DNA from 4 places in the Sporolactobacillus sp. BBK16-2 genome. Region 2 is predicted to be linked to each of the others. Evidence: riboswitches for the same ligand, from Rfam matches in the RefSeq annotation. Region 2 holds a riboswitch; each other region holds the start of a gene.

Region 1 (7,802 bases), 420 kb from region 2:
TGTCACAGTACCTATGATTTGGCGAGACGGAACCATTGTCAATCTTCAAATAATTCAAGCAAATGATACGGTCTATCAAACACTGAACCTGCTTAAAGTAATTCTTGTTCTCGCTTCACTTTTGATCGTGATTCCAACTTTTTTCGCAGCGAAGCTTTTGAGCCGTCTGATCTTGAACCCGATCGTTGCCATGATTCATACTATGAAAAGGATTCAGCAGAGCAATCATTTTCAAAAGATCGAACTGAAGCATGACTCGAAGGATGAACTTCACCAAATGGCACGCACGTTCAACACCATGATTGACCAGCTTCAGGAGAACTTTGATAAACAGCAGCAATTTGTCTCCGATGCGTCTCACGAACTGAAAACGCCGCTTACCGTCATTGAAAGCTATGTGCAGCTTTTAAAGCGCTGGGGCAAGGAAAAAGAAGACGTGCTTGATGAATCGATCGAAGCCATTCACTCCGAATCCTTACGTATGAAGGAACTGACGCGCCAGATGCTTCTTCTCGCACGTGGCGAGGAAAAACTTGTGATGAAACGTGAAGATCTCGTAGAATTGTGTCGAAGTACGGCACATAAGTTAGAGAAAGCATATGGACGAAAAATCACCGTTGAATCCGACTTGCCGCAAACCATCTTCAATATGGATGCATCAAAAATCAAGCAATTAGTAATTATCTTACTCGATAATGCACTTAAATACAGTCAAAAAGAGATTAAGGTCCATGTGCGACGGGACAAACAAACTGCTTGCATTGATTTTGAGGATCGAGGCATCGGTATTCCTGAAAAGGAACAGGAAAAGGTATTTCATCGCTTTTTTCGCGTCGACAAGGCACGAAGCCGAGAAACTGGCGGATCAGGGCTCGGATTAGCGATCGCCAGGCAAATCGTCGCTGCACATCACGGTGAAATTAAACTGAAAAGCATTGAACACATGGGTACCGTTGTCACGGTCGTACTCCCCATTTCATTGGAGGTGAGCCAATGAATCGTCGAAAAAAGATGCTGCTCCTTTTTTCAATGATCGCACTTATTCTGCTGACCGTTGCACTCATCCAATTCCTTCAACGCGAGCAGCTGCTCCCAAAAAATAAAATCAGAACATTGGCCGTGCATCAATTAGGTGGAAAGGTAAGCTCAGCAGTTCTTGAGGAGAAACGCTATGTCATCACACTCGATAGAAACAATGGCCGCTACCGCGTCATTATGGATGCCGAATCAGGTAAAATTGTTCAGCTATCGATCATTAAAGCACCGTCGTCATCTGACCGCTATACTATTTCTGAAGAGGATGCGAAAACGATTGCCGTAAAGCAGGTTCCCGGAAACGTTCAATCCATTGAAAAGGTTTCTGAAAATGGTAAAGCTGCGTATTCTGTAGCCATTCAGACGGCAAGCGGAACTGTGCATACCATTATTGATGCCGCTAATGGTTCAGTGCTGAACACTCAGCAGCCAAGCAAAGACGGTTTAGAAACAGTGATCAGTGAACAGGAAGCGCGTTCTATCGCTCTTAAGCAGGTTGACGGAGAAATTGTTCATTCAGAATTAGAAGAAAATGAGGATCAGTATGAATACAAAGTGACCATTAAAACAAAGCAGGACACAGCCGAAGTATACGTGAATGCGTACAGCGGAAAAGCGACGGTAAGCTGGGATTCTGAGAACGAGGACGAAGATGAAGAGGATGAGGATGAGCCTGATGAAGATGAATAAAAGTATCTTAGCCTTTCTTTCCACGTTCTCATCAAATTTTAATCTGACACTTTTTTTAGCTTAATCTCCCCTGGATAAGATAAATAGGTAAACAAAAGATCATCTATTTTAGGAGGAGATTTTCATATGAAACGAATTCTTTCCATTGCAGCCATTGTCGGTGCCATTGTTTTAATAGGAACCGCCTATGGAATGATTGCCGGATCACCCAATCAGGCTTCGGCAGACGAAGCTACGGTTACAGTCGAACAGCCTGAGGCAGCAGAAGAGAACCAGCCGAACGAGCAAACTCAATCAAGCAGCGCATCCAGTCAAACTTCCGGAGGGTTGACACCGACAAATATCTCAGCTTCAGAAGCCATCAATATTGCCGAAAAAGCTTACTCCGGCACTGCCACTGAAATGGACCGCGATGTGGATGACGGACAAATCCACTATGACATTGAAATCGTAATCAACCAGGACCAGTCAAGGGATGTCATTGTCGATGCCAATACCGGAAAAATAACCGTTGATCAAGATGATGATGATTACGATGACGATCATGATGATTTTGACGACGAAGATGATGAGGACTAATTCACTCGATAGGTGACCGAATCGAATAAGTATGTCCTATGAACCAGCTAAATTAGGCTGGCTTTTTTTTGAAATTAATGGATGAACACTTCCATGGTAAGGAAGGGGTCATTTCATACGATTTTCAGATTAAAACTCTTCAACAGACTTATAAAAAGTCTTGAATTTTATCTCATTTTGTCGTAAACTACAAATCAATCAAATAATTTAACGATAATTTCTTATCTAGAGAAGTTGAGGGACTGGCCCGATGACACTTCAGCAACCGTCGTTTCACGACAAGGTGCTAATCCCAGCTGGCAAGATGTGCCGGAGGGATAAGAAGAGACTTGAACGCGCAGCCTTCTTCTCCCTGAAGAAGGCTTTTTTGCATAAAAAAAGCTGAGTCAAAGCAATCTCTCCGGACGATACCACCGATCAGGCAGTTGCAACAGAATGATTAAACCAGGAAACTATTTTGAGGAGGAAACAGAAGTGACCGTAACCACTGCAAAACAAGCACCATTCAGATTTGATCAGGTAGGAAGTTTTTTACGACCGGCCGAATTGAAAATCGCCCGGGAAAAATTTGACTCAGGAGAAATTGACAAGGCAGCATTAACTCAAGTAGAGAACGAAGAAATAAAGAAAATCGTTGAGAAGCAAATCCAATTGGGATTGAAGGCTGTCACAGATGGTGAATTCCGCCGCAGCTGGTGGCATCTCGATTTTCTTGCCGCATTAAATGGTGTTGAAAGCTATGCCCAAAATGCAAGTTATAAATTCAAAGGGGCAAAAACACGCGATACAAACGTGCGCTTCGTTGACAAGGTTTCCTATAATCCGGAACATCCTTTTTTTGAAGCATTTAAATTTATGCAGAGCATCGTACCGGAAGGCATTCTAGTCAAGCAAACGATCCCCAGCCCGACTCTCTATTTCCGTGACCATCGCAGTGACGAAGCCGTTCATTTTTACGACTCACATGAAGAATTCTTGACAGATTTGGGTCTTGCTTATCATCAAACGATTCAGCGATTCTATGATCTTGGCTGTCGTTATCTTCAACTTGACGATACAACCTGGGCATTTCTAATCGATCAGATTATTAATGCCAAGAATGCTGAGGAGAAGGCAAAATATGAACAAATTGCCGAAGACAGTGTAACCGTAATTAACAAGGCTTTAGCGGGACTTCCTGAAGATCTGACCGTGACGACCCATATTTGCCGCGGAAATTTCCAGTCTACATTCCTGTTCTCCGGCGGTTATGGACCGGTTGCAAAATACCTTGCTCAACTTAATCTCGACGGTTATTTTCTCGAATACGACAACGAGCGTTCCGGCGACTTTGCTCCGCTCGGAGAGATTTTCAAAGAAGGCTCCAGTAAAAAAGTCGTCCTTGGTCTTGTAACCTCTAAATTTCCCGAACTGGAATCTGTTGACGGCCTTCAGAAACGAATTGAAGAAGCAACAGCGTATGTTCCATTAAAAAATCTCTGTTTGTCCACACAATGCGGCTTCGCATCGACCGAAGAAGGAAATAAGCTCACGGAAGCACAGCAATGGGCAAAAATAGATCTCGTCGTCACTACCGCAAAAAAGATCTGGAACAACGTCGATTAACACCATTATCAAAACCGACTTATTTACAAACATGTCTTTATTAAATCACAAACCGTTCAGTCCTATTCCGACTGAGCGGTTTGTTTATCTCAGAATTCTTTAACACGTTTTCCTGTGTTTTTTTCAGTTTATCGTTATCTTGAATTATAGACTCAGGTAACTTCTTTTACGGCAAAAGGTTCAACAAAGTCTAGACGCAGAAAAATTACGTATCCAAATGCATCCGCTGCCGAAACTCCTTCACTTTGCTTCTGCTGACTGGAATTTCAGCCTTAAGATCGTTCAAACGGACCATATAGGTCTGGTTGAACCATGGAACAATTTCACGGATTTTAGAAAGATTGACTGAAAAAGAACGATGACAGCGAAAGAACAACTTCTGAGGCAGCATGGCCTGAAATTCGGACAGGCTCATTGGCATCGTATACTGCTGATCATTAGTGTACACCATCGTCACCTTTTCGCTTGCTTCAGCATAATAGATGTCATCAACATCTTTGACAATGATTTTTTCATCATGACGCAGATTGATCCGCCGCGGACGGACCGTTTCGTCTTGAGCTACTGCTTGCTCGCGCTGATCAGCCGCTTCGCCTGTCACTCCATGATCACGCTGAAAGGCAGCCTCTAGCTTGGCAAGCATCGGCGCAATCCGTTTTTCATCATAGGGTTTTAAAATATAATCGAAAGCCTCCAGTTCAAACGCCTTTGCCGCGTGCTCTTTATAGGCCGTGGTGAAGATAATATACGGCTTCCGTTTGAACTTGCTGATATTGCTCGCCAAAAGCATACCGTCAAGAGACGGAATATTGATATCTAAAAAGATCGCATCGGTCTCGTTTTCTTGCAAAAATTTCAACACGTCAAGACCGTCTTCAAAGCAGTTTGTAATTTCTATAGAGCTGTACGTTTTGATTAAAAATTCAAGTTCATCACGTGCTAATTGTTCATCTTCAACGATAATTGCTTTCATTAGCCCACCTTCTTAATGTCGAAGTAAACGTCAGTGCCTGGTGACAAATGATGAATAATCAGACCGTTCCCATAAATTAATTTTACGCGCTGATGAACATTTAGCAAACCGATTTTCTTTGCCGGCATTTGGTCTTGATACAAGCGATCAATCGTTGCCTGATCAATGCCCGGCCCGTTATCCCTCACATGGATACGAACACAATGGCTCAATGCCTCGACGCTTATCGTGACCTTGCCTTGACCCCCTGCTTTCAGTGCCCCATGCTTAATCGCATTTTCCACGAGCGGTTGTATCAGAAGGCTGGGAATTTTTAAATCGACCGGATCAAGATCATAGGCTACTTCCAATCGATGGCCGAATCTTGCACGCTCAATTTCGACATAGTCCTTCACCTGCTGAATTGCCTCATCCATCTCAATCAATTCGTCCGTGCGTTCAATATTCGAACGCATATATCCGGATAGATGAATAATCAGTTCACGCGCCTTTCCTGGATCTCTGCGTGTCAGAGACGCAATGGTATTGAGTGCATTGAAGAGAAAATGCGGATTAATCTTTGATTGAAGCGCACGTAGCTCCGCCTTGCTCGCTGCCTCTTTTATTTGTTCCATTCGGGAGATCTCCAATAAAGTAGAGATCATCTGCGAGAGGCCGATCGCCAGCGTCTGCTGAGAGTAAGTCATTTTTGTCGCCTTGCGATAGTACGTCTTGAGCGTTCCTGTAACTTCATCCTTTTCCTTTAACGGAATAATCAGTACCGATTGAATTTGCGGCAGATGATGCTCTGACGAATGATTGGAGAAGGTAATATGCCCCTGACTGATCACCTTTTTCGTCAAATCGCTGACGATGTTTTTACCAACCGTGTACCGTTCCTCTCCGAAACCAACGTAGGCCAGTACCGATTCCGTATCCGTCATGGCCACAGCATCTGCATGAATTTCTTCTCTGATGATGCTGCAGATTTTTGCCAGGGAATCCTTATTAACGGAACGAAAATAAGGAAGTGTCTTATTAGCAATGTCCAAGGAAAGCTTCGCCTGCATCGCAGCAATTTTTTCCTTTTCTCCTTCGACACTCATGACCAGCAGGACGATAAAACCGATATTGACCTCCCCCAAAATCATGGGCAGAGCAATTTGCGAAACAATACTCCAGCCGAGTTGAAACGAACCGGCCATCAAAAGGATCAGCACCATCGTTAACAGCTCGCAGAACATCCCGCCGGCGATACCATATATCCAACGCTGCGATTTTTTTACCTTTTTATGGATCCATACCGAAACCACTCCGGCAAACGAACTGGTAATAAAACACGGAAGTGCTGAAACGCCTCCGATATCAATCAAATAGCGGTGTGTACCGGAAACGATACCGGTAATCAAACCGACAATCGGACCAAATAAAATTCCGCTCGACACAATTGTTGCAATACGGACATTCACCAGTGATCCTTCCACATGAATTCCTGAATAGGTACTTAAAATGGCAAACAAACAAAAAATGGATGTCAGAATCGCAAGCTCGGATGCCGAGTGCTTTTCACGCTGCAATATCTCTTTAAAACGCGGAATTCTCGTAATTAAAAAAAGAAACACAATCAGCAATGCTGCCCGCTCAAATAATTGAAACAGCATGGTCACAAACGATGTCATAATGAATTTCACCTGCTCTCAGTTCGTCCTGGTAACGATTTCATTACCATTTTAACAGACTTTTCTGGACCTGTATCGCTGCTTCTTATAAACAACAAAAAGTTCTGCCTCAAACATCGACCGTTGATGCCTGAAGCAGAAGCCTTTGCGAAAATCTCACGAGCCATCTATTTATTTGACCCATTTTTCATCCTCAAAAATCTATTATCTTCTCTCTTCCTGTATTTTACGTGCGGCGAACAAAGGAGCACGTTTCGTACCTGGGACATGGAGCAGCAGCGCAACAACAGAGGCAGCAGCGCAAAGCAGCGCAATGAAGTTGAACGTTGGCGCAAATCCCCCCAGAAATCCTGAGATGAAGGATACGCTTAAACCACCAATCCCGAACCCTTGATAAATGATTCCATAGTTCCGACTTTGATTTTTCAATCCGAAGAATTCAGAAACAATGGTTGGGAAGATGGTGATATTCCCGCCGAAGCAGAATGCGACACTAGAGACACAGATAAAGAACAAGGCAAAATTCAGTTTCAATTCACTGAGGACAAGTGCAGCTGCCGCAGTAATGAAGAGCGATACAGCAATCACCTTCAGCCGCTCAAAATGATCGGATGCGGTGCCCAGTACAATGCGTCCGGTTGTGTTGAAAATCGCGACAAGCGCAACCGCATTTGCGGCTGTTGCCATATTCAGCCCGGCAAGACTGACACCGATATTTGCCACGCTGCCAATCAGATACAAGCCGCTCATGCATGCCGTGAACAGGACAAAGAACAAGAGATACGCTTCCTTCGTGTGAAGCATTTCCTTTAAGGTATAATCATTTTGAACCTTGACACTGCTTCTTTGCGGCTTTACTGCGACCTTCGCCTCTTTGACTAAGAACGCACCCGCAATGAGCAAGAGCATAATGATAATGCCCCAATAGAGGAACGCTTGCACAACGCCGACAGAGTTGATAAAGAATCCGAGCACGTATTTAAACAACAGACTCCCGGTTCCGTATGCGCCGACTGCGATTCCCGAAATCAAACCCTTCTTCTCAGGGAAATACTGAATTGCATTTGAGAGTGTTGTCATGTACCCGATACCGTTCGATGCACCGACAAGAATCCCGGCAAAGCTATACAGCATCCACAGCGATGAGGAAATCGATGTAATCATAAGTCCAGCACCCATACCTACTCCACTGAGAATGAGCAGACCGCGAATCCCCAATTTCTTCTGAATGCTGCTGGCCGATAAAGTCGAGAAAGACAAAG
Region 2 (7,802 bases):
ATCCATTCGACTGCGGATAACAAATAAAAGGAAGAGACTTATCGCAAATTACATTAAATCAAAAGCTCACTATAATAAAGCTTATGAAAAGATTCAAGATATAGATCCTGTTCATTGCCGCCTTCCAAACGAATTCGATGCAGAAGTTGTTCTTTAAAGGAGCCGCCGCCAAACTGACTGACATGCTGCTCCGCCGATTGAACTTTCAAATGGAATGTCTCACGAATATTTACCGAATAATTAGGGTCATCGGTGTTGAAAAGATAAGTTTCCTGCGGCTTTGAAGGTTCAATGCCTTCTTCCAGATGTTCGGGGTAATAGCAGAAGCCGTCCGCCAAATAACCCGCCTCTGAAGCAACACACCCAATTGTAATATGATCGAAATGAACATCATATTTTTTAAAGGGATCAAAAGTAATCAAAATATCCGGTCGCTCCAATCTGATTTTCCGAAACACCTTCTCTTTGAGTTGTGCTTCTCTAGCAAACAGAGTTCCGTCAGAAAAATTAAGCCAGTTCACCGTAATCCCGAGTACATGGGCAGCAAGTGCCATTTCAGTCCGTCGAATAGTTGTCACTTGTTCAGGTGTCTGCGCCCGATCATGTGTCCCCTTATCACCATTTGTCGCGATCACAACAAGAACCCTATTTTTTTGTCGTACCAACCTGGCTAACGTGCCACCGATAAATGTTTCATCATCCGGATGCGCAATGAAAACAATCACTTTTTTCTCTTCGACTCCCATCTCTCTTCCTCCTTGCTGGCGTAATTCTGCGCCTATCCTTCCAAATAGGATTTCACCAAGGCAACAAACAGAGGTATGGAAGTCTCAAATGCTTTAGGATCTGCCTTGAATTTACTGCTATGAACCGGATATGCTGACCCAACACCTACATTGAAAAAAGTACCCGGTATGATCTGTTGATAGCAAGAAAAATCTTCTCCACCCATACTTGCTTCTAGATGCACAACATCAAAATGTTTTTTTAAGGCAACCGTTTCAACGAATTTTGTTAATTGTTGATCATTGACCACGGCCGGAGCACCGTCCACCCATTGGAATTCACTCGTGACCTCGTTAGTGGCGGCAATGCCGCTTGCTACTTTCTGCAAACGCATTTTTATTTTTTCTCTCGCCTTTTTATCAAAGGATCGAACGGTTCCTTCAAGCAGCGACGTGTTTGGCAGCACATTCCAAGTCTTTCCGGATTCAAGATGTGTGATTGAAACCACGCTTGGGTCAAACGGATTGACATTTCGACTGACAATGGTCTGAGCGGCAACAATAAATTCACCTGTTGCCACAATCACATCATCCCCGCTTTCAGGATGAGCGGCATGCGTACCCTTCCCATGAAACGTAACAAAAAAGCGATCCACTGCGGCATTAAAATTCCCCGTTTTGACCCCAACAACACCTGTTGGCAGTTCTGGATTAACATGCAGTCCGAAAATCGCCTCGACACCATTTAATATCCCTGTATTTACAACTCGGTCCGCCCCATGATCCACCTCTTCAGCCGGCTGAAAAATAAGTAAGATGCTTCCGTTTAACTGATCTTCAATTTTCTTTAATTCAATCGCTGTCGTCAGTAAATTGGTTAGGTGAAAATCATGACCGCATGCATGCATCCGATTTGAATGTTCCGATGAATAGGCCAAACCACTCTCCTCATTAATCGGCAGTGCATCAATGTCCGCTCGCAGCGCGATCAAACTGCCTGGTTTTTTTCCGCCAATCTTCGCAAAGACCCCTGTATCCATTGGATTGGATAAAATGTCAATGTTGTGCTCTTGAAGCACTGCTTTAATCTTCTTTGTCGTCTCAAATTCACCAAGGGCAAGTTCGGGATGTCGATGAAACCACTGAAATAAAGCTAAGGTTGACTTTTCTATCCCACTTTCTAATTCATATTGAGTCATCTTATTACCCCTCATAACTGATTTTTTGAAGAAACCTTAAGTTCTTATATTGCTGCTTTTTGTAAAAGCAGCACACCTAGAAAAATAAAAGCGACTGCTTTTCTTAGAGCACAAGAAAAGTAGTCGCCATTGCCGTCCGATTGTACTTTTCTTATCTCTCAGATCAAATCTGCCGGAATTAACACCATACACAGTTTTCTATGCTGGTTGTCGGGGTTCATTGGGCCGGTCCCTCCCCCACTCTAGATAAGAATTATTTAGTTGATGTTTAAAGCTTACGAGAGTTCCATTGAAGAGTCAATACTAATTCATACTATTTTTATGCGATTTGTTTTTTTGAATTAAAGTTCACCCATTTTTTTAAATCAATCGATGCCGGTGGTTCGACAATCACTCAGTTTCTACATCATCTCCGAAGATTCCTTTCAAGTGGTCTTCGAAATGTTCGTGGATGGTCTTGAATTTCTCGTCAAATTCTTCCTGTGTGATGATCCCTTTCTCCATAAGTAGGTAAAAAAGTGCCGTGTTTCGTTCATAATTCAACACTGCCTCTGATCCGAGTTCGGTCAATAGTTCCTCATCGGTCACAAAATCATCTCCCTGTTATTAAAATGTCAGCAGTAATAATAGGATAAACGAAATTGCTTGTCTGCATACGTGAAGTAATTTACTGACCAAAACAATTAAACATTGGACTGGAGGCTCAGCTCATTCACCGCTGTTCCTGCCCACTATGTTCCTCTCTCTGAACAAATCGATAGAACATGTAACCCAAAACAGCTCCCGTTGTGTTGAGAATCACATCATCGATATCGGTCATACGGTTAGGCAGGAAAAGCTGGATCCATTCAATAGTCGCTGAAAACAGAGCACTCATAAACAAGGCATGTGCCCAATGGAACTGCGGATACCTCATTGCCAGAAAAAAGCCAAAGGGTAAAAACAGCATAATATTCCCAAGATCATCAACGATAAAATAAAATAGAGAGGCTGATTGAAAATTTTTAAAGATCACAAGCGGATTCAAATTAATAGTAAAATGCTGAACAGGTGTCCCGGCAACGTTCCCGGTATGAATAATCCCATGTGGAATTAAGGTCAGATACAACACGAACAAAATGGAGAAAGTTAGAAGTATGTTAGCGAGAGCAATTTTTAATTGTTTCATTAAATCTCTCCTATATATTACTCAGAAAATCACAACCTGCTTGTCTGTATTGTTAGTCATTCCAAGACGATTTGTCAAACTTATAGACTGAATCGTTTTTAATTAATCAGGTAGAAGATAAGAGAATCCAGGTGTAAAAACTAGATTATTTTAAAAAAATGCGTGCAAAGTAAAGACGACTGCGAAGCAAAAGGAGATTCGGTTCAACTTTTCGAGCGTTCGGTCTAATTTTTCACAGATTCGGGCTAACTTCTCAAGTGTTCGGTCTAACTTTCTATCGGTTCGGCCTAACCTCTACTTTTCGGTCTAACTCTCACTAGATTAGGCCTATTTTTTCATGGATTCGGCCTAACTTTTCAAACGTTCGGTCTAACCCTTTCACTTCGGTTCAACTTTTCTCATAATATAAGTGTTTTTTCCATTGATACGATGCTGCGCATCTTCCGATGGTGTAAAAAAACACCGGAGCATTTTTACCGCTCCGGTGTTTTTGTTTCTTATTTATTTCCGCACTCAGCGCTTCTTCAGCGGCTTTGTGCCTAGATTGACCCGATATACATAACCCGTTTTGCCTTTATAAGTGACCTTGTACATTTTTGCTGACAGGGGACTTTTGGTCTTGAGCTTTGTATTTTTCGGGATCTTGATTCCTTTTCGTTTCTTACCCGTATTGGTGCTGTATAAATACGATGGCTTGTGAACGTAACGCGTCACGGACTGTGCTTTAGTTCCGAGATTCACTTTATAGACGTAGCCTGTTTTTCCCTTGTACGTCACTTTGTACATTTTTGATGAGAGCGTACTGATTGTCTGCAGTTTCACATTTGTTGCGATCTTAATTCCCTTGCGCTTTTTACTCGTATTGGTGCTGTACAAATACGATGATTTATGGACATAGCGTGTGACGGACAGGGGCTTTTCCCCAAGGTTAACTCTGTAAATGTAGCCTGTTTTTCCTTTATAAGTGATCTTGTACATCTTGGCTGATGGGTCGGTCTTGGTCTTGACCTTTGTATTAACAGCGATAAAATCAATTCTGGTCTTGCTGCCGCTTGACGTACTGTAAAGATAGGAGCCCTTTTTCACATAGTAAGTACGTTCTTTCGCATTCTCCGTATCACTCGTCTTTTGAAGCGCATCAAGACGTTTTTCCAAGGCAGATTTTGCATCGCTGTCCGCCAAAGCATTGACCTTGACTCGAGCAGCATCCACGTCTGCTTGCGATTTGGTTTGTTCCGCCTGCTCTACTGCTTTTGTTGCCGCTTCTACTGCCTTTGCCGTCTCCTCTTCCGCAGCCGCACCATCTATCTTCTCTTGTACAACTTTCAACCGAGCATTCAGCGAATCCTTCGTCGTTCCTTCCGCCAAAGCATTGACTTTAACTTTTGCTGCATCCACATCTGCCTGCGATTTGGTTTGTTCCGCCTGCTCTACTGCTTTTGTTGCCGCTTCTACTGCCTTTGCCGCCTCCTCTGCTGCAGCCGCACCATCTATCTTCTCTTGTACGACTTTCAACCGAGCATTCAGCGAATCCTTGGTCGTTCCTTCCGGCAGCTGAGCAACAAACAGCTTTGCTGCATCTGCATCCTTCTGCAGCTGACTCTGTTCCGCCGTTTCAACCAATTGGACAGCGTCATCGGCAGCAGCTTGTCCATCCATCACAATGTTGACTTTTATTGTTTTTGTTGCTGTTACTCCGGCCTGATTCGCTACTGAATAGGTTATTTGATAGGTGCCAGGCGTTTTCGTTTTCACTGTATCTCCGGACACCTTGATATCAGAAGTCAGATCGCCATCCTTCAAATCATTGGCCGACACGCCATTCAGTGCATCAAAACTGTCACCATAATTCAATGTCGTCTCATTCGGTGCTTTAATACTTGGATTATTTCCCCAGATGCTTTTAAGATGTTCACCCTCAGCCTGACTGATCGATACCGTACCATTATTAACGAAATAAGCTAGGTTGCGTGAATCAGACGGCTGATCCGGATTCGGGTAAACAAGCTGTGTGATTACTTTTTCTCCATCATTGACAAAGACTTCAATAGAAGAGGTATCCACGTATACGGTTAGCTTAATGCTGCTTGCCTTTTTGTCCAGCTTTACTTTTGTTTCCTGGCGATTAATCGATTCGCCGTCCTTGGTACGGTCAAGATAAACGATCTGCTTTTGCGGATCATAGCCGACCTTTACATATTTTGAACCGTCATCGGACTGTCGGAGCAAATAGCCGAGATCATTCGGCTCCGAAGCATTTGTCCAAGTAAAATCTGCACTGATTTTATATTGTGTTCCTGAAAAGTCCTTAATCTGCGACGTTTCGGTATCCCCGTAGCTGTCCTTGATCTTCTCATCTCCAAGGTTTATAGCACCTTGTCCAATTTGATCATCAATCTCTGAAACAGGCTCTTGCCGAATCGTATAACCGCTGTCCGATTTCTCTAAGTTCAGCTCGCGCGGCAAGGTCATCTCGCCCTTCCAAGGTGACGTGTTCTGCTCCCCGTTGTACGTCCAGTTGGACATCCATCCAAGCATAATCGTGCGATCCGGTACATTGGCAAACGTAATACCCGCGTAAAAATCTTCGCCATAGTCGAACCATTGCGGATTCTTCATGGTGTCATCTGTATCCGGAGTGAATGCAATCTTATCCGCATCATTTTTGCCGAGCGTTCCTACAAAATACTGCATACCCGACCCGCCGGCAGGAGCGCCATTTTGCACACTCAGTGACAGCACCCACTTCTTTTCGTTGGTTCCCTTAACTGTCATTGGAATCAGTTCCGGGCACTCCCAAACACCGTTTCCCACATCATTTTCACGCTTGATGCTTGTTTGATAATCCCAATCCTTTAAATTCTTCGATGCAAAAATTTCAACTTCCTGCCCGGATACAACAGGCATGATCCACTCCTGATTCGCCTCGTCATACACAACGTTCGGATCACGGAAATTGCCCGCATCCTTTGTCCGCACCTCAGTAACCGGAATAATCGGCTTTTGATTATTATATTTTTTAAACGTCTTTCCGCCATCCGTACTGTAGGCCATATTCTGTTCCTGCACTTCACGGATGCCGATGATATTTCCGAGCGAATCCTTGCTGTAATCATCATCCCGCACGCACACCTGATACGTACTCGTGTAGAAGGCGATCAGCGTATTCTGACCAAAGCCGCTCACATTATTTTTATCAAGCACAACGGAACCGCTGAAGATATACCGCTTGCCATTCGGATTGTTGAGATCCCAGTTTGTGGTTGGGCGCCCCAAATAATGGACAGGCTTAGCATCATCCTTCGTTTGCATCCAAAAGTCTACCCACGCATCGTTATCATCTTCCGGAATGGCTACCTTCTGTTCCTTCCAGTGAACGAGGTCTTTACTGATGGCATGTCCCCAGGACATATTGCCCCATTCATTGCCTTCCGGATTATACTGATAAAACATATGATAGACACCATTGTATTTAATCAATCCATTCGGATCGTTCAACCAATTCTGTTGAGCTGAGTAATGATACTGATTACGATATGGCTCTTGATAGTAATGACTGCTCGAATCCTCCGCCTTGACTTGCACCGGCAGTGACGGCACCATTAATCCTATACCTATAAGTAACTCGACAGTCAAAAGTTCTAAGCTGCTAAGAAATTCGTAATTCGTCCTGTACTTCAGGTGTTTCCTGCTTTTCTCGAATTATTTGCGTTATGGTTAAACGTGGGTTTCGGGCAAACAGGCAAAAAATCGAACGGCGCAAATAGACCATAACGGTCGCTTCAGAGACAATACCTTTCGATGGCGTGCGCAAATAACGAAAAAACAGTTGTGGCACTCTCTTTGAGTAGCGTAAGGCCACCATCTGAAGAAGTCCCAGCGCGATACAACTGCACATCATGTATCCTTCCATGGCGTTCACCGCTTGTAGGATTTGTTTCCGGGCGTTCCGGTCGACCACCTGATCCACCGGCTGAGATTCATCCTTTTTAAGGTAACGTTTCAGTTTCGGCATGGATCGACTCCAAAAATGATACGTGAAGGCTCCCAACGACTGTTTCATTGTCCGAAAGGTGGTTTCGATGGTAAAACGCCGAGCATAGAGACGTATGATCGCTTCGGGAGACAAGGTCAGATCCGTGCTTACCAGAATGTCCTGCCGCCCGCACATCTTAACCAGTACAAAGCGCAGTTCGTGATACATCCCCGTACCCCAAAGCAGATCCCGACAGAGATACGACACGGGTTCTTCTTTACCATACAACGGAAGTGTGACCGCCTGAAACGCGTCGCTTCGGGAAGCAAACAGGGTGTTCAGCTTGACCTTCGCCCCTTTCTTTCTTGGCCGCCCCCTTCGCCCCGTTTGAACGGGATACTCATAGGCCGCTGCGGAAGCTTTGGCTCGGGTTACCAGATCCAGTTTCACCGTCCCTTCCTGATTCCGCAGATCGAGTCGTTGAAGCGCCGGCACCGATAAAAAATAACGATCAAGGAGAAACAGCGCATGCCCCAGAACTTTAGCTGCGGCATAGCCTTGATCGATCATCTGAACCACATGCGAATCGTCACACGCTTTGTGACCGTCCTCCCAGCTAAAGATGCTTTTGACCCCGTCTTGAAGGTTAAGGAATAGAGGTAGGCAAAGGACTTTGCCTGTGGTTCCCATCAGGACGCCGACGGCGCCCCAGAGATGACCAAAGATGAAAGCAG
Region 3 (7,802 bases), 1.1 Mb from region 2:
TGTTTTTTCGCTTCAGGAATCACTTCACCGGTCTTGGCTTCATATGCCTTGATCAGACCGGTCAGTGCAGCAGTTCCTGACACAGGAAACGGCGCCGTCACATAAACATCGGCATCCTTCACGCCGGCTGTCGCGAGTGCATTGATGTACATATCTTTAGATACATAAGTAATATTATGCGTGCTCGCGGTCAAACCCGAGCCTGATTTCCCAATCGTAATCTTCGACGAGCTGAGTGCACGTGTGCCGATTTGTGCCGAAGATAAATAGTTATCAAGATATTTATGTTCTTCACTGTTATTGACCGTAATGATCTGAGCAGAATCAGGATCCACGCCCATCTCATTCAAAATCGACTGTTTCTGTGCCGCCGTTAAATTTGCACCTAGGGTCACCACGACGTCACCGGTCACAGCATCTGCAGATGCCTTCGCCGGCATAAAAACTGAAATTGCGAGTATCGCCGCAAAAACAATCATACTCATTTTTTTCATATTCATCATGAATTCCTTTCCGGGATGCGAGAACGAAGTTGGCCCGCTCCCAAAAGATCTATCCTAATTCTATTCGCTGCAATCCATTCTATTTGAACGTCATATTAGAAAATGTGCCTGCTTAACTACTGCCGGATCAACTGACAAATCTGCCTCATGAACCGCAAAAATCGAGCCCGAAACAAGTCTTGTCTACTCCTTTCAGGCTCACATTCGAAACAAAAGTTCACTTATTCCGCAATTTCGAAATCAATCGCAAGAGAATCCACAAGTCCGACTTCTTTCAGGTATGAAACACAAGCCTGATGCTCAGGTGACGGTGTATAGAACTCATGGTCTTTCTTGGAACGGAAACGCGTGGTCAGCGCCATTGAATAGCCTTTGCCGCGTGTCGAGTAATTCTGTCCGGATTGGATATCAAGAATACCCGGCAGTTTATCCTTTAATTCGCGCAGTCTGCGTGCGCCTTCTTCTTTTTGCGCTTCGGTTGTTTCGTCACTGAATTTGAAAAGTACAATATGTTCAATCATCAATAACCCTCTCTTCAACATGTTCTCTAACACTCGTCTGTTCCTATGATAGCATTTTTTTCATCTGTACATGCTTATTTTAAAGATCTTCACACAGATGAATGATTTTTTCTTTTTTTCAGGCAAACAAAAAAAAAGAAAACATGGTGATTGCTCAGATCATGTCTTCTTCTCATCATTTGTTTAAGAATTTCAGTATTGAATCTTAAAGAATTGCACTTGCGCCTTTGCCTTGTACTGCGCGTTTCTGTTCTTTTTCCTTAATATATCGAACCAATTCAACGGTCATTGAGTAATGGGTCATCGGCGTGATCAAATAAATGCCTCTGAAATGTTCCATCGCAGTATCGATCAATTCACGGCAAATGTCCAGACTTACGCGGCGTGCCTCTTCTTTTCCTTGAGCAGCAGCCATTCGAGCACGAACATCGTCGGGCAGTCGGATTCCCGGCACTTCATTATGAAGAAATTCAGCATTGCGACTTGAGGTCAGCGGCATAATGCCAATATAGATCGGTGCAGCGAGATTTCGCGTTGCTTCACTGATTTCGATGATTCGCTCCTTATCGAAAACAGGCTGCGAGATAAAGTAATCGGCACCGCATTCCACTTTGCGTTCCAAACGCTGTACGGCGCGATCCAAATTACGCACATTTGGATTGAAGGCTGCTGCCACCCGGAAATGAGTCGGTTGCTTCAGACTTTTTCCAGAGTATGAAATACCGCGATTGAACTGTTTGACCAGCTTAATCAGTTCCATTGACGACACATCGTATACCGAGGTTGCACCGGGGAAGTCTCCGATTTTCGTCGGATCACCGGTGACCACCAAAAGATCATGCAAACCGAGCACGTGCAAGCCGAGCAAATGCGACTGCAACCCGATCAGATTCCGATCTCGGCAGGTAAGGTGTACAAGCGGAGAAACACTGAACCGTTCTTTAATCAGCTTGCCGACTGCAGCATTGCTGATTCGCGGCGAGGCAAGCGAGTTGTCGGCCATTGTAATCGCGTCTGCTCCCGCCTCCTCAAGTGCTTTGACTCCTTTAAAAAAGTGATCGGTATTCAAGTGACGCGGGGTATCAAATTCAACAAATATGGATCGTCCGCTCATGACCTTTTTATAAAGCGGCGAATCGGGAACCGCATCATGGCCGCTCACTTTAATAACTTCAGGCCGTTCTGCAACCCTTTTCGACTCTAGGGGTTCAAGCTCTGCAATGCCTTGTTTGAAGGCTTGGATCTGCACCGGTGTCGTGCCGCAGCAGCCGCCGAGCAGCCGAACGCCTTCATTACGAAAATCGGCCGCATATTTTCTGAAATACTCAGGCTCATTTTCATAATGCAGCTTGCCTTCGCGGTAATCAGGAAGACTGCTGTTCGGATATGCAGAAAGAAATGCTTTTTTCGGCAGCGGAATGCCGCGCAGCGCTTCAATCATATGGAATGGACCAAGCCTGCAGTTCGTGCCTACAACGTCTGCGCCGAGTGCTTCCAGTTCCCTTAACGCTTCTGAAAGTGCCATTCCATTTAACAATACGCCCGGCTCCTGCATCGACACATGCGTAATGATCGGCTGATCGGTCATCTTGCGTGCAATCTTCAGCATTTCCCGAAGTTCATCAAAGTCGTAATAAGTCTCAAGTAATAGTCCGTCGACACCTTCATCAAGCAATGCATATGCTTGTTCACTGAATCCTGCGCGAATGTCTTCAATAGCCAGTGATTGCTTTTGGAACCCGCGAATACCGCCGATTGTGCCAAGTACATAGGTTTCCGGTTTTGCCGCTTCCTTAGCCAGCTTCACCGCCGCGCGATTAAAAACAGTGACCTCATGCTTCAGTCCATATCGATCGAGCTTGATTTGATTTGCTCCATAGGTATTCGTCTGGATCACATCGGCGCCTGCATTAATATACGCTTCATGAACATGCTTCACTTCTTCAGCCTGAGAGACATTGAGTTCCTCAAAACATCGGTCAATTCCATACGAGTAAAGCAGCGTGCCCATCGCGCCGTCACCGATCAATATTCGTTTTTTTAATTCATCACGAATCGATTGCTTCATTAATCTACGCTCCTTACGGTCACCTTCTCATGATTTCGCACAAAATCAAGTGCATTACTGAAATCGCGAATAAGATCTTCAGCATCCTCAAGGCCTACTGATAAGCGCAAAAGTCCGCTTCCGATGCCTGCCTTTTCACGCTCTTCCTCATTCAACTCTGCATGCGACATTTTCGGCGGATACGAGAGAATCGATTCCACCGCACCGAGACTGACTGCGAATACGGGCAGCTTTACATGATTGACAAAGGTGCGCGCGGCTGCCTCGTCTTCCAACTCAAACGACAGAACCGCGCCGCCTGAAGCTGCCTGCTCAGCGTGGAGTTTGGATCCGGGGTGATCAGACAGACCTGGATAAAATACGTTGCGGACTTCCGATTGCGTCGTGAAAAATTCGGCGACACGCTGCGCCGAATCCGCTGATTTGCGAATACGGACGTCAAGGGTTTTCAGACCCCTGAGGAGCAGCCAGGAATCCTGAACACCAAGAACGGCACCAAGCGCATTTTGGAGAAAATAGACTTTATCTGCAAGCTCTTCCGTGCGCGCAACGGCAAGACCGGCAACGACATCGCTGTGTCCGGAAATAAACTTCGTCGCACTGTGCAGGACAAGATCCGCCCCAAGTTCGAGCGGTCGCTGGAATACAGGAGTCATGAAGGTGTTATCAACGAAGGTCAAACATCGATGCGCTTTAGCTAGTTTGACAACAGCTCGAATATCCGTCACGGCCAGCGTCGGATTGGACGGTGTTTCCACGTAGATCACCTTTGTATTTGGACGGATTGCCTGCTCTACCTCATCAAGGTTTGTTGTGTCGACAAACGTATGATCAATTCCGAAACGACCGAGGACCTGGGTCAGAATCCGAAAGGTACCTCCATACACATTCTTCGGAACAATGGCGTGATCACCCGCAGAAAGGAGTAAAAATGCCGTAGAAATCGCAGCCATTCCAGACGCGAATGCAAACCCGCGAACGCCGCCTTCCAAGGCAGCAATCGCATCTTCAAGTGCTTCACGCGTTGGATTTCCGGACCGTGTATAGTCATACTTACCATAATGATCAAAGTCCTTTTGATGAAAGGTTGATGATAAATAAACAGGCACATTTGCCGCCCCTGTTTGTGGATCGACAGCAACCGTTTCTTTTATTAGTTTGGTAGAAAAATGAATCGATTCACTCATGTGCGGTCACCTCTTCTTTTAACGTCTGAAATGCTTGATTCAAATCGCTAATCAAATCGTCCGGGTGCTCAATACCGGTCGAAAGACGAAGCAATGAATTAGACAGGCCGTATTCAAGACGCAGAGCTTCGGGAATATCTGCATGAGTCTGCGTTGCCGGATAGGTAATCAGACTTTCAACACCACCGAGACTTTCGGCAAAGGTGATCAAGTGCAGCGATTTGAGAAAAGGTTCGACATAATCCGGCGCGGTTAATTCAAAGCTGACCATTCCGCCTTTGCCTGGATAAAGCACCTTGGTCACAAGCGGCTGCTTCTCGAGATAGGCAACAATCTTGCGTGCGTTCTCCTGATGCTGGCGCATACGCAGGGCGAGCGTTTTCAAGCCACGTATCAGAAGCCACGAATCAAACGGATCAAGAACCACGCCACATGAATTATGATAGAGTCGCAGTTTCTCAGTAACTTTTGTTCGATTTGAGATCACAAGACCTGCAAGCACATCATTATGTCCGGCCAAATATTTTGTTGCACTGTGCACGACAATGTCGGCTCCCTGTTCAATCGGGCGTTGCAGAATCGGTGTGTAAAATGTATTGTCAACGATAAGCAGCAATTCATTTTTTTTCGTAATCTTTGCGATTGCCGATAGATCAACCTCGTGCATCAACGGATTGGTTGGTGTTTCAATGAAAATTGCTTTTGTCTCCGGACAGACAAGATCAGCTAATTCACCCAGATTTTCGCCGTCCCAATAAGAGAATGAGAGATGGTACTGCTTACTCAGAATCTCAAAAAAGCGGAAGGTACCGCCATAGAGATCTCTTGAAGCAATAATATGATCCCCCGAGCTGAATAATGAAAAAGCGAGCTGAATCGCGCTCATTCCTGAGCTGCAGGCAAAGCCCTCCTGACCGCCTTCTATATCGGCAATTGCCTTCTCCAAAATAGATCGTGTCGGATTGCCCGTGCGCGTATAGTCATAGCCTTTTGAGATGCCGATTCCTTCATGTTTATAAGCGGTAGATAGATAAATTGGCGCGTTGACTGCACCCAATTCATCAAAACCATTCCCGATTTGTGTTAATTTTGTTTCTGTCTTATACGATGCCATGTCGCCATTCTCCCTTCAAAACAAATACATTTAAGTTCACCAGATAGATCGTGAGTCGCTTATACAATTCAAAAATAGGTAAAATAAAAAGCCTTCTTCGCAATAAGAAGAAGGCTTGGTTTGCCGGTATCTTCTTATCCCTCAGGCCGCACGCAGCCTGCTGGAATTAGCACCTTGTCGCCATTCGTAAATCAGCGACGGTTGCTGAAGCGTCATCGGGCCAGTCCCTCGGCTTCTCTTGATAAGAATCAAAATGTCTCATTCAGTTGTTGATTAGTGTACACTAGTGCGCCTATTTTTTCAAGACCTTATTCATTTAGAAAAAGTTCGTCCACTCGTTTATTCAGCACATGCGCAAGGCGAAACGCAAGCTTCAATGTCGGATCGTATTTATTGTTTTCGATCGCGTTAATTGTCTGCCTTGATACATTGCATTTTTTTGCGAGTTCATCCTGCGAGAGTTTTAATGTAACCCGCAGCTCGCGAATCTGATTTTTCACAATTTCGTGCTCCCAACCTCAGGCTCTCATTTTCCAGCTGTTAAACGCGTAAAAAATAAAATAGCTTGCAAGCGCCGCAACTAAATAAAACCCCGCCGGATATTTTAGGGACAGTCCAGAAACAGTTCCTAGGTGAAAATAATCCCGCACGAAATCAGCAGCAAAAAGCATTAAGAGCGCAAGCCAGCTGCTGACAATTGATTTCCTTTTAATCATCTGCTTTCGTTCATCCTGAGTGCGTCCTGAAAAAACAAGCCCATCTCCGGTCAGCCAATCAATCACGAAAAACAGGATAAGTCCGAGTAAAGCGTATACACTCCATTCAAGCAGTGAGCTTTTAATGAAATCCGACATGTCAAGACACCTCGTTATGTAAAATACTTTTGACATCATTATATGTGGAATACCTCAGGGGTGTCAAATACTTTTTACATACTCATCTTGGCAAGTCATCCTTATACTTTTTTCTCAAAGCGCTCAATTGATCCAATCTCTGCATATTTTTGTCTTGCTGTTTCTCACTGAGCGACAAGATCAGATTCTCAACTAGGTAAGTCGCTGCAATCATGGAATGAAATTCATCCTTTTCTCCTCGACTCGCAAACAAAAGAGCATCGAAGGCATGATGCGTCCGAAGCACCGGCTGATCGGTAATGACAATCGTCCGATAGCCTGCTGATGCTCCATAATCCAGCAGCACGTCTCCTTCCTTTAATATTCGTGAAAAAGCAAAAATCAACACGACGCAGTTTTTGTCAATATGGACCAAATCCTCGAGCAGCTCGCTCCCCCATTTGCGCAGGATAACAACCGTTACGCCAAACCGAGCCAACCGGTAATTCAGCAATTCCGCAAGGCCGATCGATGGTCCCGGAGCATAAATATAGAGCTTCTTCGCTTCCTGAATCAAAGTAACCGCACGCTCGAAATAAGCCTTGTTGAAATGATTCAACGTCACCTGCAGGAGCTGGACACTCTTATTCAAATGATGAATCTGTAATTTGGTGTGTTCAAGATCGTCAATGGTGTTCATCATTTTTTTTGCCGGCGTAATTTCAAGATCTTCTCTTAATTTCCGCTTGTAATCTTTCAAATTTTTAAACCCAATCATCATCCAAAAACGGGAAACAGAGGCAATGCTCACTCCTGATTCTTTAGCGATTTCTTTTTCAGTCAACAGCATAACTGCTGATTCATTGTGCTGCAGCCATTGGGCAATTTTCAGATGTGTCGGCGAAAGCAGGCTGATATTAATGGGACTGCGACTCATGAGATCACCTTTTTTTGCTTTCATCATAGCATTAGCGTCGCTGATTTCGCAGTTCTATGAAAATAAAATTACATTATTATAGAAAATAATAATTTATTTACACTAGATTCACATGATTCCCACGGTTCATTAACAGTGATTTTCTATACTACAAGAGAAGTTAAAATTCAGGAGGGACACCAATGACGCAAATCAAAGAACGCTACACGCTGACCCAGCCCCAGAAAATGATGGTTTTTATCTTGTCGATGTCTTTATACGGATTATCCAACATGATTACCGAACTTGTACCGGAAGTAAATATCGGACCTGTTAATTTCTCAATTGAGTACTTCGCATTTATTCCTTTGACGCTGTGCATCCTGTTCCATCCTTTCTATGCCGCAATCGGCGCATCTGTCGGTGAAGTTATTTTCGGCGAAGTGATGCTCGGTCAGTTCAGCGGTTTCGGAGAAATAGAGAAACTGGTCATCTTCACCTTGGCGATGTATGTTGCCGGAATCATCGTTAACAATCCCAAGAGCCGGGTTCAAGTCGGCATTGCCGCAATGACCGGTGTGATTATTCACCAATTTCTCAATATGATTTCAGATATTACCAAGGTCTGGATCGGCGTCGATGACTTTGAAGCCGTTTCCG
Region 4 (7,802 bases), 1.7 Mb from region 2:
TTATTGAGTATGTTCTCCAAGACAGCACTTCTTATTCCTAAAAAGAATTTCACTATCAAAATTTATAAATGATGAGTTTGGAGAGATTCATTCATACCCGGAAAGTCCAAAGGATTCATTTTCTTTTTTAAATAAGCTGTGTTAAAGTATGGATTGGAGTACTGTATCTTGATGATTATTGGAAGGAAATTGATATGAAATCGGCATGGAAGGTTATTCGGGAGCAATGTAAAAGCTTATATTTAATCAGAAGATTGTCCCTTTATGAGTTGAAAAGTGAGAATACGAATAATTATTTAGGCATGGCATGGGTCGTTATTAATCCGTTGATTCAGATCTTTATTTATTGGCTGGTTTTTGGCAAAATATTGGGCAGAAGCAATGATATTCCCGTTGACAATGGGGTCCCAGCTCCTTATATTATCTGGTTGATTTCAGGAATTATTGTTTGGTTTTTGATCCAACCAGCCATTATCCAAGGGTCGAAATCGATTTATTCACGGATTCGCTTTATCGCTAAAATGAATTTTCCAATGAGTGCGATTCCAAGCTACGTGATTCTTGAAAAATTTTATCAGCATTTAATGATCACTGGAATTGTTATTGTGATTCTGCAATTTACACAGTTTAAAATCAGTATTTATATGATCCAGCTTCCTTATTTTATGTTTGCTGCGCTGGCTTTTTTGTTTTCGGTATCGCTGATCACTTCTACATTTTCAACGATCGTTCGCGATGTGCATCAGGTCTTGATTTCGCTCATGCGTATGATGTTTTATCTGACTCCTTTCCTATGGGAGCCTGCGCGTCTTGCAGATGCGGGTCTGCCTGACTTTTTCCAAAAAATCTTATTGCTGAATCCGATGTATTATCTTGTACAAGGCTACCGTTCTACACTGCTAGGCGCTTCTTGGTACGGGATTGATCACATCGGTTATACGGCGTATTTTTGGGGTTTTGTTCTTGTTGCCCTTATTTTCGGTTCATTTGTGCATCTGAAGTTCAGAGATCATTTCGTAGATTATTTGTAAGGAGATCTCCATTCATGGAAAAATCAGTCATTGTAAAAAATGTATCGAAAAAATATAAAATGTACGCGAAAAATTCCGAAAAAATTTTAGATTTGATTTCTCCTAAAGGTTACGGAAAATCGTTTTATGCGCTTCACGATATCAGCTTTGAAGCGAATAAAGGCGACGTTATCGGAATCATCGGTGTGAACGGATCGGGAAAATCAACGCTGTCTAATATTATTGCCGGAATTATTCCTCCCACATCTGGATCGGTAGAAATTCATGGTGAAGCGGCACTGATCGCGATCCAGTCGGGCTTGAAGAAAGAGCTGACCGGCCGGGAAAATATTGAATTAAAATGTCTGATGCTTGGTTTTGATAAAAAGCAGATTGTGGAGTTGACGCCGCAGATTATTGAATTTGCTGATATCGGCGATTTTATAGATCAGCCGGTGAAGACCTATTCGAGCGGAATGCGTTCACGCCTCGGATTTGCGATTTCCATTCATATCGACCCGGATATTCTTGTTATTGACGAAGCATTATCTGTCGGAGATCAGACATTCGCGGACAAATGCCTGGATAAAATGAACGAATTTAAAGAAAAAGGAAAAACCATTTTCTTCATCAGCCACTCAATCAGCCAGATGAAGAAATTTTGTGAAAAGGCGCTCTGGGTTCAATACGGACATGTGGAACAATATGGTCTGATGTCAGAAGTAATGCCTGAATATGAGGCATTTATTAAGAAGTACAAAAAGATGACTAAGAAAGAAAAGAAAGCTTTTCAAGAAAATGTGCGAAAAAGCCGAATAGTGAATGCGTGAGTAGGAAAGGAAGCTGTGCTTTGCCGATACAACGACAAAGAGCAGCTTCTTTTAATACAGATTTTTATCGTTTCAAGCAAAAAAAATCCGCAAATCGATGCGGATTTAACTAAAAGTGAATTGGGGTTAGGGTTATTCATACTATTGCCATATTTTTCTGTTGCTAAACATTTTTTTGAAAAAATGATTGCAAGTACTCGATTAAATTTTTTTAGATACGTAAAGATATATTGTAAGCGCTTTTATTGTATAATAGTGTTTAAAAATATCAGTGCTGGGCATGATGAATGGGCTATGGATTAAATCAAACAAATCATTCGTCTGAAATAAGACGTGTTCACGTGGAAAGGGGGCAGAAATCATGATTGAACAAACAAAATGTAAACGCTTGCTTAATTGTGATTTCGTTCATTCATGAATCGTATCAATTTGTTGAGAAGGGCTGTTGAAAACCGAAAGCAATACTTGATTCGCGAGTTAAGAAAAAATTTCGTGACAAAAGAGTCCGATCAATTAAATGAATGGACACTGTCCGATCTGGAAAACGAATGGAAAAATTATAAAAAAAGATGCGAAGAAGAAATTGGTTAAAAATAAAAATCTTGTGGGGAATGTGAACCATTATTTGTTAAAATAGGTTTGAAGCTCGCAGAACGCAGGTGCGGAGGTAATGACCGAATGAATCAATATCCTAGTTTTCCGGATTTTTATGGAAATAAAGTAACCCTAGCTCTTTCATCAACTCCCTTTTCGGCCGATCCAAGACATGTTTGGGTTATTTGTAAATTTCACTGTCAATGGCTGCTTACCATGCATTCAAGGAGGGGACTTGAATTTCCCGGAGGCAAAGTAGAGTCTGGAGAACGCCCGGAGGAAGCGGCGAAAAGAGAGATCTTTGAAGAAACCGGCGCGCATGTAGCGAATCTCTATTTTATTGGACAATACCAAGTAGATGGGCGAGACGAACCAATAGTTAAGAATATCTACTTTGCGGAAATTGATCAAATAACCCTGAAAAAGGATTATTTAGAGACAGACGGACCGAGACTGATCAGCAATCTGCCTCACTCAATTAAGAATCGGAGACAGTATAGTTTTTTGATGAAAGACCAAGTGCTTGAGCTGTCGATGAAGGCAATCAGGCAGAAGCAATGGACGCTCGTGTCCGAAGTACACATTTAAGACTTTGGCACTAAAAAAGGCTCCCTCCAAAATTGGAGGGAGCCAGCTGTTTTTAGTGGACATTAGGCCCAGCGTTGCGGATGTTCTCAGGTGCTTGACGGAATTGCTGGAAGTTCGTTTGGAATTTTTGAGCCAGCTGTATTGCAGCATGCTCATACGCAGCTGGATTAGTCCATGTTTTCCATGGCATAAGCACCTGATCAGGTACACCAGGACATGTTTGCGGAATATGCAATCCGAAAATCGGATCCGTGACTATATTTTTCTTGTCAAGACGTTCATTTAAAGCTGCATAAACCATTTGCCTTGTATAACTGAGCTTCATTCGTTTACCGAGCTCGTAGGGTCCCCCAGTCCATCCGGTGTTAATCAGATAAGCGCTTACATTGTTTTGTTTTATAAATTTTCCCAAAAGTTCAGCATAGGTGACTGCCGGAAGCGGCATAAACGGGGCCCCGAAGCATGTGGAAAAAGTTGGTTCAGGAGTTACAATTCCGCGCTCGGTGCCGGCCAATTTACTCGTGTAACCTGAGAGGAACTGATACATTGCCTGATCCGGTGACAGTATACTAATTGGCGGGAGAACGCCGGATGCATCGGCTGTCAGAAAAATAATCGCGTTTGGATGCCCTCCGACGCTTGGAAGAACTGCATTTGCAACCTTTTGCAGTGAATAGGCAGCACGCGTGTTTTCCGTAAGTGCGGTACTGAAATAATCGGGTTTGCGCTGATCCTGAGAAATGACGACGTTTTCAAGTACTGTACCGAATTGGATGCTGTCATAAATTTGCGGTTCATTCTCTTGAGTCAGCCGAATCGTTTTTGCATAGCATCCTCCTTCAAAGTTAAACACACCGTTACTTGACCAGCCGTGTTCATCGTCCCCAATCAACTGTCGGTCAGGCACATTGGAGAGCGTTGTCTTTCCGGTGCCGGACAAACCGAAAAAAAGAGTTGTGTTGCCGTTTTCGTCTTGATTTGCAGAGCAATGCATCGGCATCACTCCTTTTTGCGGCAATAAATAATTCATTACAGTAAATACGGATTTCTTGATTTCTCCGCCATATTCGGTGCCCCCGATTAATACAATACGGTATTTCATGGAAATAATAATAAATGCTTCGGAACGCGTACCATCAGTCAATGGATTTGCTTTAAAACCGGGTGCAGATAAAACAGTGAATTCTGCTTGATGATGTCCAAGCTCCAAATCAGAGGGTTCAATAAACAATTGGCGGCAGAAGAGATTTTGCCAAGCATACTCATTAATAACTTGAATCGCCAGACGGTAATTTGGGTCAGCCCCGGCAAAACCTCGAAACACATATTTCTCTTGCTGTTTACTTAAATAGGTAGCAAGCTTTTCGTAAAGATTTAAAAAAGCGTTTTCATTTATGTGCTGACTTCTATCCCAGTCAACCGTGTCACGTGTAACATGATCTTTGACAATAAATCTGTCTTTTGGAGACCGTCCCGTATATTTCCCGGTCGTTACGGCTAGTGCTCCGTTATTTACTAAAATGCCTTCATTTTTTCTCAATGCATGTTCAATAAGTTCAGGAACAGATAAATTAATGAATGGAGTTCCGGTACTGAGCAATTCAGAGATTGGGGTTTCCAAAAAAGCACGATTCATGAGAACATCCCTTTCTTTGTGAAATTGATCACTCATTCTTTATTGTATAACACATTGTAAATATTGTTACCTACTAATATTGTAAAGATGGTTCAGATATTCCGCAATCATAAAGAGATAATAATTCGAAATTTCCATATGATTTTGTTTCGTTTTGAGTATCTTTAAATGAATTGATTTACACGCTTGAAAACAAAGGAACTTTCATTGACAATTTTAATTCCCTGCGTTAAGATGGGGATTATACACGGCTGCTCTTATTCCGAGTAGGCAGAGGGACAGGCCCGATGAAGCCCGGCAACCGGCCGAATAACGGTACGGTGCTAACCTGCAGAGAAAAGAGAGAATGATCTCTTTCCCCTGATAATAAGAGGCGCGCGATAAGAATCGGCCTATCCATAATTGGAGCGGGCTTTTTTCATGCCTTGAAAACAAAAGCAGAGGGATCGGGTACCGTTGACACCATTTTGTATATAATGTTTGAAAGGCAGGGTGAAGGAAAATGACGAAGAAGTATTCAAGAAGATTATTCACTTCTGAATCGGTAACTGAGGGTCATCCGGATAAAATTTGTGACCAGATTTCAGACGCGATTCTTGATGAACTGCTGAAGGGGGATCCTAACGCCAGGGTCGCATGCGAAACAGTCGTTAATACCGGACTTGTCCTTGTGACTGGTGAAATATCCACTTCCACCTACGTGGATATTCCGAAAGTCGTTCGTCAGACGATTAAAGAGATCGGCTATGACAACGCGAAATATGGTTTTGACGCATCGAACTGTGCGGTCATGACTTCAATCGAGGAACAGTCGGCTGATATTGCTCAAGGCGTCGATAAGGCGCTTGAAGCGCGTGAGGGAACGATGTCGGAAGATGAAATTGAAGCGATTGGTGCCGGGGATCAAGGACTGATGTTTGGATTTGCTGTCAATGAAACACCAGAACTGATGCCTCTTCCCGTATCACTTGCTCATAAATTAGCGAAGAGACTGGCTGATGTCCGGAAAGACAAAACGATCGGCTATCTTCGCCCGGATGGAAAGACCCAGGTCACGGTTGAATACGATGAAGAGGGCCATCCGGAGCGTATCGATACGATTGTGATTTCGGCACAGCACGATCCAGAAGCGACTGAAGCGCAAATCAAGAAGGACATTCATGAGTTTGTCATTGATCCGACTGTTCCGGAGAAATTGATTGACGAGAAGACGAAATTCTTTATCAATCCGACCGGACGCTTTGTCATCGGCGGGCCTCAAGGGGATGCCGGCTTGACCGGACGAAAAATTATTGTTGACACGTACGGCGGATACGCACGGCATGGAGGCGGCGCTTTCTCAGGAAAAGACGCAACGAAGGTCGACCGCTCCGCTTCTTACGCGGCAAGATATGTGGCGAAGAATATTGTCGCGGCAGGTCTCGCAGAAAAGTGCGAAGTGCAGTTTGCCTATGCCATCGGTGTTGCAGAGCCGGTATCTATTTCGGTTGATACGTTCGGTACAGGGCAGGCAACTGAAGAACAGCTCGTTCAGCTGATTCGCCGTAACTTTGATCTCCGCCCGGCAGGCATCATTAAAATGCTTGACTTGCGCAGGCCGATTTATCGCCAGACGGCGGCGTACGGACATTTTGGACGTACAGATGTCGAACTTCCTTGGGAGAAGACGGACAAAGCAGATTTGCTGAAAAAGCAGATTCTTTCAGATTTCCAGACTCATTGAGCATGTATACCCAAAAAACGTTTTTTACGCCTACCGGCTGTGAAAAGCGTTTTTTTTATAGACAAGATCGCATAAGCAGAATGATCGTTTGCTATAATAGATGGTAAGTAAGGAGATTGCCCGAACGAAATCAAGTAGAAGAGCGTCTCTACAGGGAGGCAAAACGATGACTGTACCGTCCAGACCGATTAAATTAATGGCACAAATATATAGAAAAGTGCTTCCCGAAGTACATCGCGATCTTGCAAAATGGAAGAAGCGAGCTGAAGAAATTCCCGATGCAGAATTGCGCAGACAGGCACTCGCAAGTATTGAAGCGAAAACATTTCACTGTGAAGGCGGATCCATTTACAGCCTTCTAGCTGAGGGACAAATGAAGGAGATCATTTCATTCATTGTCGCTTATCAAACGATCAGCGATTATTTGGACAACTTATGTGATCGAAGTATTTCGCTTGATCCGGTTGACTTTCGTTGTTTGCATCACTCAATGCTGAACGCATTGACTCCGGGTGCCGAGCCAGAGGACTATTATAAACACCGCGGCAGCTGCGATGATGGAGGGTATCTTCAAGGACTTGTGTCTGAATGCCAAAATGTACTTGGCCAATTATCGGCGCTGAAACTTATTCAGCCTGCGCTCCATGAGTTAGCCGGTTTTTATTGTGATCTTCAAGTGCATAAACACGTGAAAAAAGATCAGCGTGTCCCTCGGCTCGTCGAATGGTTTCAAAAAAATAAAGCCCATCTCCCTGAGATGAGCTGGTATGAATTCGCCGCGTGCTCCGGATCAACACTGGGCATCTTCTGCATCGTTTCCTATGCAGCATCACGCGGGAGTGAAATGGCGCAGCTTGTGGTTCGGATCAAGGACAGTTATTTTCCTTGGGTTCAAGGGCTCCATATTTTAATGGATTATTTTGTCGATCAAGAAGAAGACCGGATTGAAGGCGATTTGAATTTCTGCTCCTATTATTGCAGCAATGAGGAAATGATCAGTCGCTTCAAGCACTTCATTGAAGAAGCAGATACGGCAATTGAGAATATGCCGGATAAAAATTTTCACAAAATGATTAACCGCGGCTTGCTTGGTATCTATCTTGCTGATCGAAAAGTCGCACGGCAGCGTAATGTTCGCGTGCTTGCACGAAAACTGATCTGCAGATCAGGAGCCAGCGGCTTGTTCTTCTTTGTTAATGGGTGGCTTTATCGCAGAATCAGCCAGAGTATTTAGTCCCTAGCTGATTGTTCAGCAACTGAGTGGGCAAGTTTGCCTTGCCAGCTGTCTCGCCTTGCCAGCTCATCATCAATCGCGTCTAGAACTTCCCATTTATTCAGACTCCACATTGGTCCGACCATTAAATCAGCGGGTCCGTCGCCTGTTAATCTATGAATGATCATATCGGGCGGAAGAATTTCCA

What was found. A riboswitch is a leader RNA that binds a small molecule or an ion and turns the genes downstream of it on or off. The one in region 2 is predicted to bind S-adenosylmethionine.
Region 1: it holds a riboswitch for S-adenosylmethionine, as region 2 does, so the genes downstream of both, AC6F33_RS05565 (vitamin B12 independent methionine synthase) here and AC6F33_RS03455 (amidohydrolase) in region 2, are expected to answer to the same signal.
Region 3: it holds a riboswitch for S-adenosylmethionine, as region 2 does, so the genes downstream of both, AC6F33_RS15425 (PLP-dependent transferase) here and AC6F33_RS03455 (amidohydrolase) in region 2, are expected to answer to the same signal.
Region 4: it holds a riboswitch for S-adenosylmethionine, as region 2 does, so the genes downstream of both, metK (methionine adenosyltransferase) here and AC6F33_RS03455 (amidohydrolase) in region 2, are expected to answer to the same signal.

The regions. Positions count from the first base shown of each region.
Region 1 is NZ_CM187611.1:1,095,989-1,103,790, reverse strand. It holds gene AC6F33_RS05580 (sensor histidine kinase) at 1-997, shown strand, start outside; gene AC6F33_RS05575 (PepSY domain-containing protein) at 994-1,725, shown strand; gene AC6F33_RS05570 (PepSY domain-containing protein) at 1,852-2,304, shown strand; SAM riboswitch class I at 2,523-2,628, shown strand; gene AC6F33_RS05565 (vitamin B12 independent methionine synthase) at 2,779-3,909, shown strand; gene AC6F33_RS05560 (LytR/AlgR family response regulator transcription factor) at 4,115-4,882, opposite strand; gene AC6F33_RS05555 (LytS/YhcK type 5TM receptor domain-containing protein) at 4,882-6,540, opposite strand; gene AC6F33_RS05550 (L-lactate MFS transporter) at 6,745-7,802, opposite strand, start outside.
Region 2 is NZ_CM187611.1:673,894-681,695, reverse strand. It holds gene AC6F33_RS03460 (PIG-L deacetylase family protein) at 54-746, opposite strand; gene AC6F33_RS03455 (amidohydrolase) at 779-1,924, opposite strand; SAM riboswitch class I at 2,073-2,177, opposite strand; gene AC6F33_RS03450 (hypothetical protein) at 2,315-2,512, opposite strand; gene AC6F33_RS03445 (VanZ family protein) at 2,637-3,092, opposite strand; gene AC6F33_RS03440 (GH32 C-terminal domain-containing protein) at 3,606-6,728, opposite strand; gene AC6F33_RS03435 (transposase) at 6,742-7,802, opposite strand, start outside.
Region 3 is NZ_CM187611.1:3,093,514-3,101,315, forward strand. It holds gene AC6F33_RS15405 (DUF1002 domain-containing protein) at 1-494, opposite strand, end outside; gene AC6F33_RS15410 (Dabb family protein) at 725-1,024, opposite strand; gene AC6F33_RS15415 (bifunctional homocysteine S-methyltransferase/methylenetetrahydrofolate reductase) at 1,230-3,092, opposite strand; gene metC (cystathionine beta-lyase) at 3,092-4,279, opposite strand; gene AC6F33_RS15425 (PLP-dependent transferase) at 4,272-5,393, opposite strand; SAM riboswitch class I at 5,525-5,641, opposite strand; gene AC6F33_RS15430 (helix-turn-helix transcriptional regulator) at 5,702-5,896, opposite strand; gene AC6F33_RS15435 (hypothetical protein) at 5,912-6,247, opposite strand; gene AC6F33_RS15440 (MurR/RpiR family transcriptional regulator) at 6,330-7,163, opposite strand; gene AC6F33_RS15445 (DUF8171 family membrane protein) at 7,346-7,802, shown strand, end outside.
Region 4 is NZ_CM187611.1:2,422,597-2,430,398, reverse strand. It holds gene AC6F33_RS12100 (ABC transporter permease) at 195-1,031, shown strand; gene tagH (teichoic acids export ABC transporter ATP-binding subunit TagH) at 1,046-1,840, shown strand; gene fbpA (Fur-regulated basic protein FbpA) at 2,255-2,431, shown strand; gene ytkD (RNA deprotection pyrophosphohydrolase) at 2,519-3,022, shown strand; gene pckA (phosphoenolpyruvate carboxykinase (ATP)) at 3,075-4,658, opposite strand; SAM riboswitch class I at 4,913-5,031, shown strand; gene metK (methionine adenosyltransferase) at 5,161-6,381, shown strand; gene tbcS (tetraprenyl-beta-curcumene synthase) at 6,548-7,615, shown strand; gene mnmL (tRNA modification radical SAM protein MnmL/YtqA) at 7,612-7,802, opposite strand, start outside.